2 regions of the Bacillus sp. 2175 genome follow, and region 2 is predicted to be linked to the other one. Evidence: riboswitches for the same ligand, from Rfam matches in the RefSeq annotation. Region 2 holds a riboswitch; the other holds the start of a gene.

Region 1 (10,120 bases), 2.6 Mb from region 2:
TCTACAAGTAATGCAATTATCGTTGAATCCTCTTTAAATAGTGGCTTCGCTGCACTGTTTGGCCTATAACGTAATTCTTCAATTGCTTCCTTTACTTGTTTTACTGTGTCCTCATGAACGTATCCTTTTTCATTAATAACTCGTGAAACGGTTGCGACTGAAACACCTGCCAATTTTGCAACATCACGTATAGTTGCCACATCGTCACCCCTTAATATGGTAATAGATTACAATTTTACGGTAACCTAAATTAAACTATCCGTCAAGATTAACAACTCATATTTCTGAAAATTGTTACATCATTTCACTAAACGATACTCCAACTGAATTTCATGTAAAATCGGGATATTATCATATCCAATACGTGGAATTTCTTTCTTTATTTTTCGTGCCTCCTCTACCGCATTCACATATAAATTAGTCATTACAAAATTACGTTTTTGGTAAAATCGTAACGCATTCATATTATCATTAGTTGTAATAAGCCAAACCTGTCTGCACCGTTCTCCTTCTGCAACTTGTAATACACAATCCACAAGTTTCGTCCCTATTCCTTTTCTTTCTTCAAAGCTATCTAGCGATACAATTTCGCACATATTTCTGGTCACTTCATACGTTATAATTCCGATTATTCTGTCATCTGAGAGCGCAACAAATCCTGGCAACTCTTCTAACTGATGTCCCTTACCACGTGAAACCATCAATGAACTTCCCCAGTTCTCACACATGAACATTCGGATTGTTTCTTTCATCGCTGGCGTAATTTTTTGTATATGCAGCATTTCCTATTTCTCCCCTTTTATATCATTGTGATACAATATAAGTGTATCACATGTAACGGTATTTGGAGGATGAGGTAAAGTATGAAACGTTTTTTTGCAGCACTGTTTACTATACTAGGTGCAATAACTGCCCTTGGGATTTTCTTTACAAATAAAGTGATGTACTTAAAGAAAAAAACAGAGGAAGAAGTACTCGAAAGAGAAACGAAAAAACATTTTCGTATAGAGGATTTTGATGCTCTTCATAAAGAAGAAATTCATATCCCTTCACAATTTGGATACGACCTTCACGGATATTACATTCCTGCTGGTCATTCCACCAATAAGTTTATGGTTTTTTGCCACGGTGTAACTGTAAATAAAATAAACTCTGTAAAATATGCAAACTTATTCTTAAAAAGAGGATATAACGTCCTCATTTACGATCATCGTCGTCATGGTAAAACTGGCGGAAAAACAACAAGCTATGGATACTATGAAAAACATGATTTAAAATCCGTAGTTGACTGGCTAAAAAACCGTTTTGGCACCAATATTACACTTGGTATTCATGGTGAATCTATGGGAGCTGCAACACTTCTTCAATACGCAGGACTTGTAGAAGATGGTGCTGATTTCTATATTGCAGATTGTCCTTTCTCTGATTTTCACGGACAATTACAGCACCGTTTAAAGGTTGAATTCCATTTACCAAAATGGCCTTTATTACCTTTAGCAAACGCATTTTTGAAAGTTCGTGACGGTTATACAATTCGTGAAGTTTCACCAATCGACTGTATAAAAAACATTAACAATCCCGTTCTCTTTATTCATAGTAAAGATGACGACTATATTTTAGCTGATATGACAAAAGCGTTATATGAAGCGAAAGAAAATAATAAGCAGCTTTATATTGCAGAACACGGTGCACACGCTTGCTCTTATAACGAAAATAAAGAAGAGTACGAAGCAGCCGTCGATCAATTTTTAAACACATATGTGAAAGAAACAAAAAACAGGCTTGCATAAGCCTGTTTTTTATTGCGCTAAAACGTCTGTAACTTGTTCCATATTTTCAGAAATCCATTGCATTGCATCATCTAACGTTGGGAATTCTGTCGTTTGAAATGTTACTTCATCTTGCAGTAACCAAACATCCTTTGCCTCTTGCCCTACACCTGCAATGGACCAATGTAACAAACTATATGGATGATTATCATTCAAAAATGATGCCCACGTGCGCTCATTTGCAATGTTTCGTAATGTATGTAATTGTTTATCCATCTCTCGTCACCTTACTCTAGTCAGTTATGAAAACTATTATAACACTCTCTTCTTTCTCAAACAAAGTGCTCTTTTTTCTCCGCTATTTGCGGGCAGTAAAACTCCCACCTCAAAATTCGGCTGAAACAAAGAAGTTAGGTAGGAGATTAACTGCCCCTAAAAGCCCGATTGGTTCAACTAATAATTAGTGGGGGATGCCTCCCCCACTAATTAAAGTTTCACTTTATATTGCCAAGCACTTCCCTTGATTATATGATGAAATTAAGCGTTTGGGAAGGAGGGATAACGTTGGCAAAAGTACAAATTAAAGTAAATGATAATGGCTCTTTTCGCGTTACAGGGGACGTGGAATTAGTCGACTCACAAGGGAATGCATTCCCAGCAAAACCGGCATTTTCTTTATGCCGTTGTGGTTTATCAAAAAATATGCCTTATTGCGACGCTTCGCATAAAGGTAAATTCGAGTCTGTTGTTAGAGCACCAGAGGCAGAATAATTTTACATGTGACATGCACATTTTTTTGTGCATGTTTTTTCTTTTTAGCAACTCCGTTATATCCCTTCTCTTTACAACATTTCTAATACTTTTATTTCCATTCCAGCCTGCATATATTTTCACACAATTCTTCACATTCGAATATTTTTTACTAGCCTTTTATTTTTTTTGTGCTATAATTTGAGCAAACAGCATCCTTCGGGGTCGGGTGAAATTCCCAACCGGCGGTGATGAAGTGAAAACTTCTAAGTCCGTGACCCGTTTTCAACTCGAAAACGGTGGATCTAGTGAAACTCTAGGGCCGACAGTATAGTCTGGATGGGAGAAGGATATGTTTCTAGTTTTTTATATAGTGAATACACTTTTATTTCAGTATGCATATTTTTAAAGATTCATTTTGATTCTTTATATATGTTTAATTTTCTATACTTATTTTTTATACTGAAATAAAAAGAGACAACTAGCGTTTAAAAATTCGATATTTTGCTAGGTTTTTTCCTTATGCAGAAATATCAATTATCGTTAGGTTTCTTTCCTATGCTTTCGTATTCAAACTATATTTCTAGAAATCACGTCTCCCAAACCCCAAGGATATTAAATCCTTGGGGTTTTTTGATTTTTTTTGGAGAGGTGAAGAAAATGACAGATCAAGAATATATGAGGATTGCCCTGCAGTTAGCAGAAGGAACATCAGGACAAACAAGTCCAAATCCTATGGTTGGTGCTGTTGTTGTAAAAGATGGAAACATCGTTGGTATGGGCGCTCATTTACGAGCTGGTGAAGAACACGCAGAAGTTCATGCCCTTCAAATGGCTGGTCAGAACGCCAAAGACGCTACCGTTTATGTAACACTGGAACCGTGTAGCCACTTTGGAAAAACACCACCTTGCTGTGAATTGCTCATCGAAAAAGGAGTTAAGCGTGTTGTAATTGCTACTCTCGATTGTAATCCGCTCGTTTCTGGTAACGGAAAAAGAAGATTAGAGGAAGCTAGAATTGAAGTAACTACTGGTGTTCTTGAAGCAGAAGCAGTTTTATTAAATCGCTACTTTTTTCACTACATGAAAACGAAACGCCCTTTTGTAACAATCAAAACAGCGATGAGCTTAGATGGAAAAACAGCAACTGTAACTGGTGAAAGTAAGTGGATTACAGGTGAAGAAGCACGTGCTGATGTTCACCAATATCGCCATACACATGATGCAATTCTTGTTGGAGTGAATACAGTTATAGCTGATAATCCTCATTTAACAACAAGAATTCCAAATGGTGGGAAACATCCTATTCGCGTTGTTTTAGATACCCATTTACGAACGCCACCATCTTCTCATGTTATAACAGATGGTTTAGCACCGACATGGATTATTGTCGGTAAGGATGTAAAGAAAGAGAAGATATCTTCTTATGAATCTAAAAATATAGCTATATTCCAAATGGAAACGAAGCATATAGAAATCGAGGACCTTCTTTCCTTTCTTGGAGAGAAACAAATTCTTTCTCTATTCGTTGAAGGTGGCCAATCGATTCATGCAAGTTTCTTAAAAACAAACAATTTTAATGAAATTGTAACCTATATAAGCCCGAAATTAATTGGTGGGAAAGATGCTCCTACTTTATTTGGAGGAAATGGTTTTTCAAAATTACAAGATGCGCTTTCCTTGAAAATTCAAGAGATGAAACAAATTGGTGATGATATAAAAATCGTTGCGAATGCCCGAAACGAGGTGACGAAATGTTTACAGGAATTGTAGAAGAATTAGGAACGATAGCAAACATGCAACAAAGTGGAGAAGCGATGAAATTAACGATTCATGCAAAGAAAATTTTATCAGATGTTCACTTAGGTGATAGTATCGCGGTTAACGGTATTTGCTTAACTGTAACAAACTTTACAACTACTTCATTTACAGTTGATGCAATGCCCGAAACGATGCAGTCGACATCACTTCGTATACTTAAACCACACTCTAAAGTAAATTTAGAACGAGCAATGGCTGCAAACGGACGATTCGGTGGACATTTCGTTTCAGGACATATTGATGGCATCGGAACGATTTTAAATAAAAAACAACATTACAATGCCGTCTATTACAAAATAGCAATTTCTGATGAACTGCTGCGCTATTGTTTGCAGAAAGGGTCCATTGCTGTTGATGGAACGAGTTTAACGATATTTGCTATAGACGAATCTTCCATAACGATTTCACTCATCCCGCACACAGTAAGCGAATCTGTCATTGGAGAAAAAAATGCCGGAGATATCGTAAACATTGAGTGTGACATGATTGGTAAATATATCGAACGCTTTATTACTAAACCTACAAAACGAGTAGGTTCAATGACTGAAAGCTTTTTACAAGAAAACGGATTTCTATAAGGGGGAAGCACAATGTTTCATCGTATTGAAGAAGCTCTAGAAGATTTAAAACAAGGTAAAGTCGTTATCGTATGTGATGATGAAAACCGAGAAAATGAAGGCGATTTTATTGCTTTAGCAGAGTACATTACACCAGAAACAATTAATTTTATGATTACACATGGCCGTGGTCTCGTTTGTGTACCGATTACAGCAGGGTACGCGGAACGTCTACAATTAGAACCAATGGTATCTCATAATACAGATTCACATCATACTGCGTTTACAGTGAGCATTGACCATGTTTCTACAACAACAGGGATTAGCGCTCACGAACGTGCAACTACGATACAAGAATTGTTAAACCCCGCATCAAAAGGCGCTGATTTCAATCGACCTGGACATATCTTTCCATTAATTGCGAAAGAAGGCGGTGTCCTGCGTCGTGCAGGTCATACAGAAGCTGCTGTTGATTTAGCAAAGCTATGCGGTGCCGAACCAGCTGGAGTTATTTGCGAAATTATAAATGAGGACGGCACGATGGCACGTGTACCTGATTTAATAGAATGTGCAAAACAATTTGATATAAAATTGATTACAATAGAAGATTTAATTGCTTATCGCCGCCATCATGAAACACTTGTGACGAGAGAAGTGGAAATTACATTACCTACAGATTTCGGTACTTTCCACGCAATTGGCTATTCTAACTCATTAGATACGAAAGAACATATCGCACTTGTAAAAGGTGATATTTCAACAGGTGAACCGGTACTTGTACGTGTTCATTCTGAATGCTTAACAGGAGATGTATTCGGTTCACATCGCTGCGATTGCGGACCACAACTCCATGCAGCACTTGCTCAAATTGAGCGTGAAGGAAAAGGTGTTCTTCTTTATATGAGACAAGAAGGAAGAGGCATTGGGCTTCTTAATAAGCTTCGCGCTTATAAATTACAAGAAGAAGGATTCGATACTGTAGAAGCAAATGAAAAACTCGGCTTCCCTGCTGATCTTCGTGATTACGGTATCGGTGCTCAAATATTAAAAGATTTAGGTTTACAAAGCTTACGATTATTAACGAATAACCCAAGAAAAATTGCTGGCTTACAAGGTTACGATTTAGAAGTAGTCGAGCGTGTACCGTTGCAAATGCCGGCAAAAGAAGAGAATAAATCGTATTTACAAACGAAAGTAAATAAATTAGGACACTTACTAAACTTATAATTAAAGGAGAGATTTATTATGGTATTCGAAGGTCATTTAGTTGGTACAGGATTAAAAGTTGGAGTTGTTGTTGGACGTTTTAACGAATTTATTACAAGTAAGTTACTTGGCGGAGCTTTAGACGGATTAAAGCGTCACGGTGTAGAAGAAAGTGATATTGATGTTGCTTGGGTTCCTGGTGCATTTGAAATTCCTTTAATCGCTAAAAAGATGGCTAGTAGCGGAAAGTATGATGCTGTTATTACATTAGGTACTGTAATCCGAGGTGCTACAACTCACTACGATTACGTTTGTAATGAGGTAGCAAAAGGTGTTGCGTCTTTATCACTACAAATGGACATCCCAGTTATTTTCGGCGTATTAACGACAGAAACAATTGAACAAGCGATTGAACGCGCAGGTACGAAAGCTGGTAATAAAGGATATGAATCAGCTGTTGCTGCAATTGAAATGGCTCACTTATCAAAACAATGGGCATAAAAAAAGAGGCTGCGGCCTCTTTTTATTTTTTCACCTTTTTTTGTACATCTTTTATTAATTCATTCATCGTTTTTCCTTCTGTTTTTATATGAAGAGCTTGCGCTGTTCTCCATACATTCTCTCTTTTTTTCGCTTCTTCTATAATAGTAATTTCTTTTCTAACTTCCTTTAAATCTTTTCCTTCCGTTTTCAATCCAAAATGTTCAGCTTTCGTTCGAAAGTGTTGTTCGATTCTTTGTTGCATCTCTTTTTGTTCAGGATTTTCGGTAGCCTTAACTGGATCAGAACTTATTGCTTTTATTAAAATTAAACAAGTCATAATCGCTAATATGTATTTGTACATGTAAAATCCTCCAACCCAATATAAATTACATATTTACTATGTACAACTAGGGCTTGGAAAATTCGTCCACAAAAATTCTTTTTTTCGTTCAAAAACCAATAGTATCAAGCGTTCACAACTATTTATTACATTTTATTTACAAAAAAGCAAACTCTTTTACAAGTTTGCTTTTTCATCTATCTTATAATGCACATTCTTCAATCTCAAATCCTAAATCTGCAATCATACCCCAGTCCGCAGTCGGCTCTTGTCCAGCTGTCGTTAAGTAGTCCCCGACAAAAATAGAATTTGCTGCAAATAAACCGATTGGCTGTACAGAACGTAAATTGATTTCACGTCCTCCTGAAATACGAATTTCTTTTGTTGGGTTTACAAAACGCATCATTGCAAGTACTTTTAAACATTCTACTGGCGTTAACTCTTTTTGCCCTTCAAGAGGTGTCCCCTTTACAGCAACAAGGAAATTACAAGGGATAGAATCTGCATCTATACGTTGTAATTCAAATGCAATTTCAGCACGCTCTTCAATTGTTTCTCCCATGCCAAAAATCGCTCCAGAGCATGGTGAAATACCAGCTTGTTTTGCTTTTTGAACTGTATCAACACGATCATCATACGTATGAGTTGAACAAATGCTATCGTAATTATTTGCATGTGTATTTAAGTTGTGGTTATAACGGTGCACGCCTGCTTCCGCTAAACGTCCTGCTTGATCTTCATTTAAGAAACCTAAACAACAACAAATCTTCAAGTCTGTCGTTTCACGAATTTCCTTAACTGCTCCAATTACGTGATTTACCTCTTTATCCGTCGGACGACGACCAGACGCTACAATACAATATGTACCTGCTTTACGGCGTATTGCTTCATGTGCCCCTTCTACAATCTTCTCCTGCGTTAACCATGCATATTTATCAATCGGTGCTTCTGAAATAATAGACTGTGAGCAATATCCACAATCTTCAGGACATAATCCAGATTTCGTATTAATAATCATATTCAATTTTACTTTCTTACCAAAGTGATGATGGCGAATAATGTAAGCTGCATTCATAATTTCTAAAACTTCTGTATCATCAGCTTCTAATATCGCTATTGCATCTTCTTTCGTAATCATTTTCTCTTCCACTACGTCGTATGCAAGTTTTTTCCAATCCCTTTTTGTTTGTACTTGTTTCATTTCATCTCTTCCCCTCTTTTGTTATATGTATAAATAAAGCATGATACGTTGCCATTATCCCTTCATTTCCCGTGAAGTCTCTTTCGTATATGCGTAGCATCGCACGAAAGAGTGAGGGACTTTGACAATATGATCCTTCATTGCTATTAGTTGCTCCTACTTTTCGAATAGAATGCAGAAACTCCTTAACTTCTGTAAAACTCTCTATGTAACATGTTTCAGAAACATGCACATCCCCTGTTTCTATCTTACATATATGAAGCAACTGATCTTTTGAATAAAAACGTTGACCAATCGATATTTCATTTTTTATATTTCTTTCTTCTTTCGCACGTTGGAACGAAGCATGCAATTCTTGAAATGTTTCATGTCCAAACGTTGAAAAGAGTAATATCCCATCTATAGAAAAATGTTGAAATAAATTTCTTAACACTTGTTGTAAATTATTTAACCATTGAAATGTAGCATTTGAAATAATGACATCATATGATTCTTCTAATCGTAATTGCTCAATATCTTCACAGTGAAACGTTACATTTTTTACATTTTGTCTAGTTTGCGCAATCGCAATCATACTTTCAGCAAAATCAACTGCTGTAATATGTGCTTTCGGAAATAACTTTGATAATTGTTCTGTTACATACCCCGTCCCGCATCCCAGTTCTAAAATACGTATTGATGCCGTTTCACTATATCGTTCCTTTAAGATTGAAAGTAATGAATGTGCCATCTTTTTTTGTACATTTGCATATCGATCGTAAGATACGGCTGCCCCATTAAACCGTTTTTGTAGTAACGTTTTGTTGATCATGTCGTATCCCCTCTACAAATTGAATTATCTCATTTGCGCAATATTCAAAATTCGTTACACATAATGCATGCCCTGCTTCACTTACTACTTTCAGCTCGCTGCTGCTATTCTCCGTCATACTACGTGCCGCAGACAATGGGCATATTACATCCTGTTCTCCGTGGATAAGTAGTATAGGTACTTTAATTTCTTTTAGTTCTTCTCTCATATCTGTTTCTATTAAATAATCCAAACCTAGTTGTAAAGACTGAATAGAATCACCTTTAAAATGGTCTACAATGTCTTCAAAATTTTTGTTCTCTTTTAGCTCATCTTTCGTAAACATATTTTCATAAAACCGCTTGAGCGTATCTTCTTTCCTTCTCACCAAATTCCTTTTCAGCCGTTCTACATGCAAAGCATTCCATCCATTACTATAGTCACTCGTATTTGTAAATTTAGCGGTCCCACCAATTAATACGATGCCTTTTGCCTGAATCTTTTTATAAGCTTCAACTGCTGCTAACGCTCCTAGTGACCATCCAACTAAAATTACGTTGTCGTTATGCGCTACATCTATAATTCGTTCCGCAAATTCACTTCGTTCTTTCACATTATGCCAATCTATGCATTCAACAGGATATCCTTTAAAATACGGAAGTACTAAATCCCAAATATTCTCTTCCATTCCCCATCCGGGGATAAAAATAATCTTTAGCTCGTTCATACGAAAATCTCCTCTTCTTTCGCAATGTGAATAATTCGATCAATAGCCCATTTTAAATCAGCTATTGTATGTTGCGATGTAACTGCAAAGCGAATTCGAGAACTATGAACCGGCACAGTTGGCGGACGAATTGCAATGGCCGCAATCCCTGCCTCTTGCAACCTTTTACTAAATCGTAAAGCATGTTCATTTGAACCGACTACAATCGGTACAATATGAGTTGAACTATTCCCAATATCAAAACCAGCATCCCTTAATTTAGTTCTGAAGTATTCTCCGTTTGCTATAAGGTTCTCTCTTCTTTCGTTATCTTCTTTTACAATTTCAATTGCTTTTTGCACTGCTCCTAACGTACTTGGTGGTAAAGCTGTAGTAAAAATAAAGCTTCTCATCATATTTTGTAAATACTCTATATAAATTTCATCACCTGTCAAATACGCACCATAACACCCTAAAGCCTTGCTAAACGTCCCCAT
Region 2 (10,120 bases):
ATGATTGAAATTGGTAAATCATGATCCAACGGACTACATAATAAAATAGCTATACTCGGTTCGCCATCTCTTCCAGCTCTTCCGATTTCTTGTAAGTAAGAAGCTATATTAGTTGGATAATGAAAATGAATAATATATCGCGTATTCGCCTTATTTACCCCCATACCAAATGCACTTGTGCATATTACAAGTTGCAGTTGATCGTTCATAAACTGCTGTTGAATTAACATACGCTCTTCATGTTCCATACCACCATGATAAAAAGCTACACCAGTAACACCTTTTCCTCTCAAGTATTCCGTTAACCTTTCTGTCCACGCTCTACTTGAGCAATATACAATCCCCGGCCCTTGTAAATACATCACCTGCTCTAAAAGCGCCTCTTTCTTTTCTTCTATCGTCTCTACAAATTGCACATCCATTGCAATATTAGGACGGTCAATAGAGTATACATGTTCTGCGGCACCCTTTAAATTTAAACTATTTGCGATATCCTGCAGTACCCCTTTTGTCGCTGTGGCTGTCAATGCTAATACTGTAGGAGAACCAATATTTTCAATAACTACATTTAGTTTTTTATAGTCCGGTCTAAAATCATAACCCCATTGAGAAATACAATGAGCCTCATCAACAACAAATAATGAAATATGAATTTTCTTCAATTCCTTAATTAATAACTCCGACTGTAACATCTCTGGTGAAACAAAAATAAATTTATATGAAGATAATTTTTTCATCGCTTCTCTTTTTTCATTTAATGTCCGAAAACTATTAAATGCTATTACTCGGTTTTTCACAACATACTTTAATTGTGTCACTTGATCTTCCATTAAAGATAATAACGGTGATACAACAAGCACTGTTCCTTCTCGCATAAGCCCCGGAAACTGATAGCACATAGATTTCCCTCTTCCAGTCGGAAGCATTGCTATCACATCTTTTCCTTCTAATAAATCTGTAATAACTCCTTTTTGACCTGGACGAAATTCAGAATATCCAAACCACTTATATAAATATTCTTCAAGTTTCATTTACACCCTCCATCCGCGCTAATACAAGACGAACTTCAAAATAAGAGATATCTTCTCCAACCGCTTGTTTCAAAACACGTAACTTCCGCGTTTGCAATGCTTCAATTACTTTTATTACTTTGTCTATCTTTTCTTTTTCCATAAACATTTCAATAGAAAAATCTTTTTCTCGCAAAGCAATTTCAACAAAATGATCTTCTATCGTTGCAACCTTTAAATTCCGAATCGTCGCTATTTCTTCTAAAGAACGTCCTTGTCTCCAAAAATTATATGTTTTTTTCGTGGATAAACTAAATAATTCAGCTCTCTCATTTGGATAAGATATAATTTCAGCTAATAGTGGAAATTCATTTTCTTTATCACGAACTTCTTGTATAAAGAAATGCATTGTACCCCAAAATAAAAAATACACCCTGAATATATCTTGTTTCGTAATTTCTGCTAATTGTTGCAATGTACAACCAATACGTTCATAACCCGTTAGTCGATATGTTACAATCGTCGCTTCTATCGTATTGCTCTTTTCTAAAAGATTATGTACTTCCGTCCATAGTTTTCTCGCCAACTCACTTCTCTTATATGGTATTCCTGTTAGAAAACGTTTCACCCACATCATTATTTCTGTATCTTGCTGAATTGGGATAAACTTCGTATTATTCTGTTGTAAATTTGATATGGTTTGAATAATTAATGATAATCTTTTCCAAAATGTTTCACCTAATTCACCATAATGTAAACCATGCAAATGCGCCGGAAAAGCATAAACTTCCCCCCATTTATGTAACTGCATTTTACCCGTAGGTGTTAACACATATGTATTTTCATGTATTTCTTGAATAAAATTCGCTTGCAACAACTTTGCAACTTCACCATCATAGTCATTTCTATTCAATGATTTATATATTCCGAACAAAAAAGAAATTCGGAACATATTTCCATCTTGTAAAGTTTGCGAAGAACGTTTGCCCTTTAGTAAATAATAAATAGAAGAAACGGTTCTTTCACCATTCAATTGTTTTAAACAATGCAACAAAGTATATTGTATTTGCATGACCGCTTCCACCTTCCAATCTTAACTTCATTCTTTTCAGTACAATTACACTATCTACTTTCGCTCATTAAACTTATCATATAAGAACTATATACTTGTATATATTCTATTGTATCAAACGAAATCATATTTACGTATTTTGAAAATCTTATGACATAATTCAAAAATAAGTTGACACTCTAATTGATAAGCATTATCATTATAATTTTATGTTGAAAAGTTTTACAAACCGTTTTACAATAAGGTTATAATTTTTATGGCGAGCTTTTCACATACATATTATCAGGAGGGAAAAAAGATGGCAAAATATACAATCGTTGATAAAGATACTTGTATTGCATGTGGTGCTTGTGGCGCTGCTGCACCAGACATTTATGACTATGATGATGAAGGTATTGCATTTGTAACATTAGATGATAACCAAGGTATCGTTGAAATTCCAGATGTATTAATTGAAGATATGATGGATGCATTCGAAGGCTGTCCAACTGACTCAATTAAAGTTGCTGACGAATCATTTGACGGAGACGCTTTAAAATTCGAATAGTCTTTTATTAACTTCAAAAAATGCCCCTCATATTGATGAGGGGCATTTTTTGTATCTAAATTTTATTTTCCTTAATAAAAAACCATTAGTAGTTTCACACTACTAATGGTTTATATATATATATATTATGCATTTTTCATTTTTGCAAACACCCATACTTTCAGGCGTGAGAATAATGCTACAAATACAATTGTTACAACAATCCCTTTAATTAAATTAAATGGTAAGATTGCCGTTACAACCGTTGTTCTTATAGCTTCGCTAGACATAGCCGGTGAATTTAAAAACCAAGTGTAAGCCGGGAATATGATGATGTAGTTTAATACACTCATAATAAGTGCCATTGTAATTGTCCCTAGCATTAATCCTGTAGTTAAACTCTTCACAGTACGATACTTTCTAAATAAGAAAGCTGCTGGTCCAATAAATAAACATCCTGCAATAAAGTTTGCAATTTCTCCAACTGGTACTCCCGTTAAACTTCCTTGAATCCCGTAATGTAAAATGTTCTTTATCGCCTCTACAATCACTCCTGCTACTGGTCCAAAGATAATTGCTGCAATTAGAGCTGGTACATCACTAAAATCAATTTTCAAAAATGGCGGAAGCCCTGGGAACGGGAAATCTAACATCATTAGTAAATATGCAATACTACTTAGCATCGCTACACTCACCATCTGCACTACACTGTTTTTTTGTTTCATCTTTCTCTCTCCTTTTCCATCGATCATCTCATGGAAAGTGGAAAGGTTCTGCTATGCCTATTTTTTCATAGAACGAAAAAACCCTTTGTGTTTTACACAAAGGGAGAATTTAAGGCACATCAAACAGACGTTCAAATCCATATCTTTTTTGAACGCTTGAACCTCCATCTTCTCCCATCCAGACTATACTGTCGGCTTTGGAATCACACCAAATCCTGCCTTAACGGCTCGCGGGCTTAGAACAAAATCATAAATAGTTCATCACCGCCGGTCGGGATTTTCACCCTGCCCCGAAGATAGACCGATATTCTATTTTCCCCTTCATTATACAACAACCTCATAACATTGTGAACTAAAAAATTGTAACTTATTTAAAATTAGTTATTTATTTTTCGTAACGACAAATAAATTGCGAGATATTTTACAATACAATCCATATTTTTTATTATTCGGCATTTCTCTTTTGAATTACCTAGTCATATATAATTAAAAGTGATAAGATATTGAATTGTTAAGATAAGAACATTTTCTGAGTTATGGAGGAAATGTCATGAAAAAAGACAAGAGACATTCTATTCGAGAAGCAATGAAAAAAAACTTAAGAAAAGAATACTTTTACTTAAAAAAAGAATTACTTTTCTACTGCCCAATTGATTTAGGCACATTCTCAAACGAGACATACTATGCTACTTTCGATGAAGATGGCATTAGTATTTATCAGTATGATAAAAAAACAGAAAGTAAATTAAAAATGTGTGAGCGTCATCCGTGGAAGAGTTGGAATAAAGTGAAGATTGATCACTATTTGACAACTTCTCAATTTATTTTTCAGGGTGAGCGAAATTGGATCTTATCTCTTTTTCAAAAAGGAAAAGAAGCTCAAAAAATTATTGAAGAGCATACATCTTTACAAACAGAAGTTGTTTCCCGCTCTTTCTTAAAAAAACTTCCTGGTTTTCGTTCTAATACACCACTGAATAAATACATCGGTAGTATTTGTTACACTGCACTTATTGCATTTTTATTAAAATGGATGATTCCATTTCAAGCACCACAAATCGCCCTGTATTCTATTTCGATTGGTTGTATGCTTCTTGGCCTACTTTGTTTGACAATCGGTTTAATTGAACCAACTATCGTACTGTTTCGAACAAAAGAGAAAACAAGAACAAAAGTTTTTTACTTATATAGCTATTTAGCTATTTCTGGATTTATATGTGTCTTTATTTTTTGGTAAAAGAAGCCGTCCCAAAATAAATTTTGGGACGGTTTTCTTTTAGATATAGATGCTCTAATTCACTCAATAGTTCTAGCAAAAGCGCCCATATAATTTCATTTACATTGAACCTTATTTAAGAAGAACATAAATTTGTTCAAAGTTTAATTTTTGAAATGTTTCCTTCACTTAACATATAATTGTTGATTAGGATAAATTAGCTCTTGCTGCAATCCATTTTTTTCTTTAATTTCCTTAAGTGTCATACTAAATTTCCGTGCAATACTAACTAAAGTATCCCCTTTTTGTACGACATATAATGATGAAGAAACAACTTCATTTCTTTGTTCATTTAAAACAAGCAATGGGTTCATCGCATTCTTTTTCGCCATCGTCCATCTTCCTTGATGAAGTTCTAGATGTAAGTGTGCACCTCGCGATTCTCCCGTGTTCCCTACTTCTCCAATTTTTTCTCCTTTGGAAATATAATCTCCTTGCCCCACATATCTCTTATTTAAATGTGCATATACAGCCTCATATTCTCCGTGTTTAATAAATACAACATTTCCATAACTACTTGAATAATAAGACTTCGTTACCCTACCATCTTGAATAGCTGCCACAGGCGTTCCAATCGGCGCAGCTACATCAATACCATAGTGTTTTCCATGCCTTGTCCCAAAATAATCACTTATCTGACCTTCAACAGGCCATGTCCATCGATTTTCTTCTGCATAAACATGTAATTGAGATACAAACAGCATACTCAATAACATGACGCCGCATTTTAAAACTTTCATATACATCCTCCGTTTTCTAATTACCACCATACCTTCTCTATTTTGGTATATTACAGAAAAAAGTATACAAAAAAAGAAAGTGAATTACTCCACTTCCTTCTCTTTCTTATCACGAAAAACTAATGCACTACGGTTATACTCCACATCTTTCACTTGTAATCGGGCATTTATTACTCGAGCTATCGCAAACAAATAATCAGATAATCTATTTACATACTTTAAGACAACTTCATTTATTTTCACTTCTTTTTGCAATGATACTATAGAGCGTTCTGCTCTCCTTACAACAGTACGTGCAATATGAATAATAGCCGCCGCCTCGCTACCACCTGGCAAAATAAAGCGTTCTAATGGCGGGGCTTCTTCTATATATAAATCAATCTTTCTTTCTAAACTTTCAACCATCTCAATTGTCACTTTATAAGGAATTTTTTGTTCCACTATTGCCAAGTCTCCTCCGCAATCAAATAGTTCATGTTGAATATTTTCGAGCTCATTGTAAATATCTCTAAAAGCCCCGCCTTGAACCTTAGTCATTGCATATCCAATATGAGAATTTGCCTCGTCTATTGTTCCATACGCTTCCACACGGATATCATCTTTATCAACCCTGCCACCTATTACACTTGTCGTTCCTTTATCTCCTGTTTTTGTATATAATTTCATTTCTTCACAGCACCCTCTCTTGTTATTCTTGATTCGACCAAGATAGAAAAAAGTTCTACCATTCTTTATTTAATTGAGTTTACAAAAAAATAAAAAACAGCAGAACTTTATTCATTATCAACTTTAAAAAAGCATATCTAAATTATACGATTCGGTAAATATACAGAGAATGTAGTTCCTTCTCCAACAACACTTGATACAGAAATTTTACCGTCATGGCCTTGAACAATATTTTTCGCAATTGCAAGCCCGAGTCCTGTGCCACCCTTTTTCCCACGTGTTCTTGCTTTATCAGCTTTATAGAAACGATCAAATAAAAATGGAATATCCTCTTCTGGAATGCCTACACCCGAATCTTGTACTTCAAAAATGAGGCCATTATTTTTCGTATCAATTACAAGCGTTACATGTCCACCCGCATTCGTATGACGAATTGCGTTATCAATCAAGTTCGTCAACACTTGTTCCATCCGATCTGCATCAAACGCATATTCTTCAATCTGATTCCGGAAATCAACTGTTAGTTCAACTTCTTTATCCTTTGCAATCCCTTGGAATTTACGACCAATTTTTTCCACAAACGGATGTATGTCCACTTCACCAATATGTAACTCTACGTGACCGCTTTCCATACGAGCTAAATCTAACAATTCATTTACAAGTTTACCTAAACGAACGGATTCATCATAAATGATTTGAACAAACTCATCTATTTCCTCTTTCGTTTGCACAATATCATCTAAAATCGCTTCACTATACCCTTGCAGCATGACCATCGGTGTACGAAGTTCATGTGATACATTCGCAATAAAGTCTTGACGCATTTTCTCAAGACGACGTTCTTCCGTCATATCTCGCAGTACCGCTACAGCCCCACGAATTTTCGTTTGATTGTAAAGTGGTGTCATAAGAACTACATAGTTCCCTTTTTGTAAATTAATTTCAACAACTTGTTGTTGCTCGCTTTCTACAACGAGATGGAATAGTTCCACAAGTTCAGAAGGTAATTTTTTACTTAACTCTATCTCTTTTTCTTCTTGCCAAACTTGTAAGAAATGTTCAGCCGGTGGATTAATAACTACGACTTCACCTTCTTGATTTAACGTAATAACTCCATCTGCCATACTACTCAAAATACTAGCTAACTGTTCTTTTTCTTGCTGCAAAGCATTCATATTAAACTTCAACTGTTTACCCATTTGATTTAAGGCCGTTGCCAGCTCACCAATTTCGTCCTGAGATACCATAGGAGCCTTCGCATCAAATTTCCCACGTGACACTTCAAAAGCAACCTCACGCATTTTACGAAGCGGTGCTGTAATCCGAGTAGATAAGAAGAACGCAAAGAAAGTTGTTAATATAATCGCAATCCCAGCGGCTAAGAAAATGAAATCAGTCGTTCTCTCCATATCTTTTATTGGCACTTGTAAAGATTCATATACGAACACTGCGCTTTGATTTTTTGATTGCACTGGTTTCCCAACGATCACAATATCATTTTCAGTGCTTTTATTCTTTCTACTATCAGAAGCTTTTCTAATGTTGTTCTTAATTTCTTTTTTGTCCGTAAAAACAGCGGCTAATTCTTTATCTTCTTTTAAATTATCCATTGTAAGGGTGACTAACCCTTCTTGTTTCGGTGAAGAAGAGATTTCCTTGCCATCTTCTACAATAATAATCCTTGAAAGTGGATCAGAGAATTTGTACGCGATGTTCTCAATCGTTTTTACATCGGCACCTTCTTCAATTAATTCCGTAACACTTGTTGCGACTTTTTGAAGTCTATTTTCACTCATATCAACATAATACGTTCTAAAAAATTGTGAAAGTAAAATCGCAACAAATCCAAGAACAAACGAAACGAGAAGTAATATGGTCATCCATAACTTCCCTACTACACTTCTCCAAAGCATCAGTCGTTCACAACCTCAAATTTGTAACCTACACCCCAAACAGTAACAATCATTTTCGCTGCATCTGGTGATTTTTTGCTTAACTTCTCACGTAAACGCTTTACATGTGTATCAACTGTACGTAAATCTCCGAAGAATTCATATTGCCATACTTCTTTTAACAGCTGCTCACGATCGAATACTTTATCAGGAGCTTTCGCTAAAAATAATAGTAACTCATATTCTTTCGGCGTTAAGTTTACTTCATTGCCATCTGCAGTAACACGGTGTGCATCGTTATCAATTGTTAAGTGAGGGAATACAGTAACATCTTTTGTCGTTGTATCTTGTGTAAAGAATGTTGTTGGTACAGCACGACGTAATACCGCTTTCACACGTAGCACGACCTCACGTGGACTAAACGGCTTTACAATATAATCATCTGTTCCAACTTCAAATCCTTGTACTCTATTTACTTCTTCACCTTTTGCTGTCAGCATAATAATTGGTGTCGCTTTCTTCTCACGAACCCCTTTACATACTTCAATGCCATCTTTACCAGGCATCATAAGATCTAATAAGATTAAATCGTAATCATTTTGCAACGCCATTTCTAAAGCTGTATCACCATTATCTGCTTCTTCAATCGTATATTGTTCTCTTTCTAAGTACATTTTCAATAAACGACGAATACGATCCTCATCATCTACAATTAAAATTCTTGATTCATTTTCCATCTCTACCCGCTGCGTACTCTCACCTCAGCGGTTCACACCTACCCTTCTTTAACTATTATGTTGCGCTATTCTCGTTTATTTAAGCAATCTTCTAAATGTTTCACTTCCCATATTATGCTTCACAAGAATAATAAATTTTGTTCAATTTTTTTCCAAAACTATGTATTTTTTTTGAACTGTATATAATGTCCTCGACATCATTTTACAAAATCAACCGCTACTTTGTCATGTTTTTCTCAAAAAAGAAGAAAAGTTGACAAAAATAAAATAGGAAAGTGACATGCACTCTCCTATTTTATTTCTCTATGCATATGAATGTAAACCGGCAATAATTAAGTTTACTACAATAAAGTTAAACATAATGATTGCAAAACCAATTACTGCAAGCCAAGCTGATTTCTCTCCATGCCACCCTTTAGATAATCGTAAATGTAGTACTGCAGCATAAAAGAGCCACGTTATAAGTGCCCAAACCTCTTTCGGATCCCAGCCCCAAAAGCGCGTCCACGCTATTTGAGCCCAAATCATCGCAAAAATTAATGCACCTAATGTGAAAACTGGGAATCCAATTGCAATAGATCGATATCCGATTTCATCTAGTAAATCACTATTCGTATTCTTTACTAACGGCTGAAGTGCCGCCGATACTCGCTTCCGTAAAACGAGTCTTAATACAATATACAGTAATGTTCCAACTAACACTGACCAAATAACAGTATTTAATTTTTTTGCATTTACAATTGCTGGAACTTCAACTGCCGGTTCTAATTTATTTTCTGTCAGTAACTTCCCTTCATGCGGTCCAACTAAAGCCGGAAGATTGTACTTCATTTCCAGTTGTTGTTCATTTTTATCAATCCATTGAAACTTCGCTTCATATTTCATACTAGAAAATACCGTTGTTACTCCAATAAATCCAACTGTACAAACAAGTGTAAATACTACCGTCTCTAGCCAAAATGTACGTTTACTTCTCGTCGATTGATCTACATTTTTCAATAAATACATAACGCCTGTAATAAAACTAATCGCTAAAATGGCTTGTCCTGCTGCTGCCGTCGTCACGTGAATATGTAACCAATTACTTTTTAAAGATGGAATAAGCGGAGATATTTCCCTCGGAAACATACTTGCATAGGCAATTAATAAAAGCGCAACTGGTAATGCAAATAGTCCGATTATGCTTACACGGTACATAAAATACATGACAATAAATGCTCCTACAAGCATCATGCCGAAAAATGTACCGAATTCAAAAAAGTTACTAACTGGCGCATGCCCTGATGCAATCCACCTTGTAACAAAATATACTGTTTGTGCTATAAACCCTAAAATTGTAATCGTTATTCCTACATTTGCCCATTTATGACCCTTTTCTTTAATGGCTCCTCCAAAAAATAGAGTCGCAATTAAATATAAAATAAATGCGGTAAAGAGAAAGTTACTACTTATTTGCACCATATCGTTTCCCCACCT

Evidence for each region. A riboswitch is a leader RNA that binds a small molecule or an ion and turns the genes downstream of it on or off. The one in region 2 is predicted to bind FMN.
Region 1: linked by a shared signal. The riboswitch ahead of ribD (bifunctional diaminohydroxyphosphoribosylaminopyrimidine deaminase/5-amino-6-(5-phosphoribosylamino)uracil reductase RibD) and the one ahead of ACXKY9_RS06845 (ECF transporter S component) in region 2 are both predicted to bind FMN.

The regions. Positions count from the first base shown of each region.
Region 1 is NZ_CM173819.1:3,879,686-3,889,805, forward strand. It holds gene ACXKY9_RS20000 (LacI family DNA-binding transcriptional regulator) at 1-200, opposite strand, end outside; gene ACXKY9_RS20005 (GNAT family N-acetyltransferase) at 300-782, opposite strand; gene ACXKY9_RS20010 (alpha/beta hydrolase) at 864-1,790, shown strand; gene ACXKY9_RS20015 (DUF2552 family protein) at 1,800-2,045, opposite strand; gene ACXKY9_RS20020 (CDGSH iron-sulfur domain-containing protein) at 2,334-2,540, shown strand; FMN riboswitch at 2,731-2,874, shown strand; gene ribD (bifunctional diaminohydroxyphosphoribosylaminopyrimidine deaminase/5-amino-6-(5-phosphoribosylamino)uracil reductase RibD) at 3,180-4,292, shown strand; gene ribE (riboflavin synthase subunit alpha) at 4,274-4,918, shown strand; gene ribBA (bifunctional 3,4-dihydroxy-2-butanone 4-phosphate synthase/GTP cyclohydrolase II) at 4,931-6,124, shown strand; gene ribH (6,7-dimethyl-8-ribityllumazine synthase) at 6,143-6,604, shown strand; gene ACXKY9_RS20045 (hypothetical protein) at 6,627-6,947, opposite strand; gene bioB (biotin synthase) at 7,129-8,127, opposite strand; gene bioC (malonyl-ACP O-methyltransferase BioC) at 8,129-8,938, opposite strand; gene ACXKY9_RS20060 (alpha/beta fold hydrolase) at 8,904-9,644, opposite strand; gene bioF (8-amino-7-oxononanoate synthase) at 9,641-10,120, opposite strand, start outside.
Region 2 is NZ_CM173819.1:1,252,330-1,262,449, reverse strand. It holds gene recQ (ATP-dependent DNA helicase RecQ) at 1-1,031, opposite strand, end outside; gene ACXKY9_RS06855 (YpbB family protein) at 1,021-2,082, opposite strand; gene ACXKY9_RS06850 (ferredoxin) at 2,381-2,629, shown strand; gene ACXKY9_RS06845 (ECF transporter S component) at 2,755-3,333, opposite strand; FMN riboswitch at 3,496-3,635, opposite strand; gene ACXKY9_RS06840 (hypothetical protein) at 3,884-4,570, shown strand; gene ACXKY9_RS06835 (peptidoglycan DD-metalloendopeptidase family protein) at 4,735-5,349, opposite strand; gene ACXKY9_RS06830 (cob(I)yrinic acid a,c-diamide adenosyltransferase) at 5,434-6,015, opposite strand; gene resE (sensor histidine kinase ResE) at 6,153-7,928, opposite strand; gene resD (DNA-binding response regulator ResD) at 7,928-8,644, opposite strand; gene resC (cytochrome c biogenesis protein ResC) at 8,948-10,105, opposite strand; gene resB (cytochrome c biogenesis protein ResB) at 10,120-10,120, opposite strand, start outside.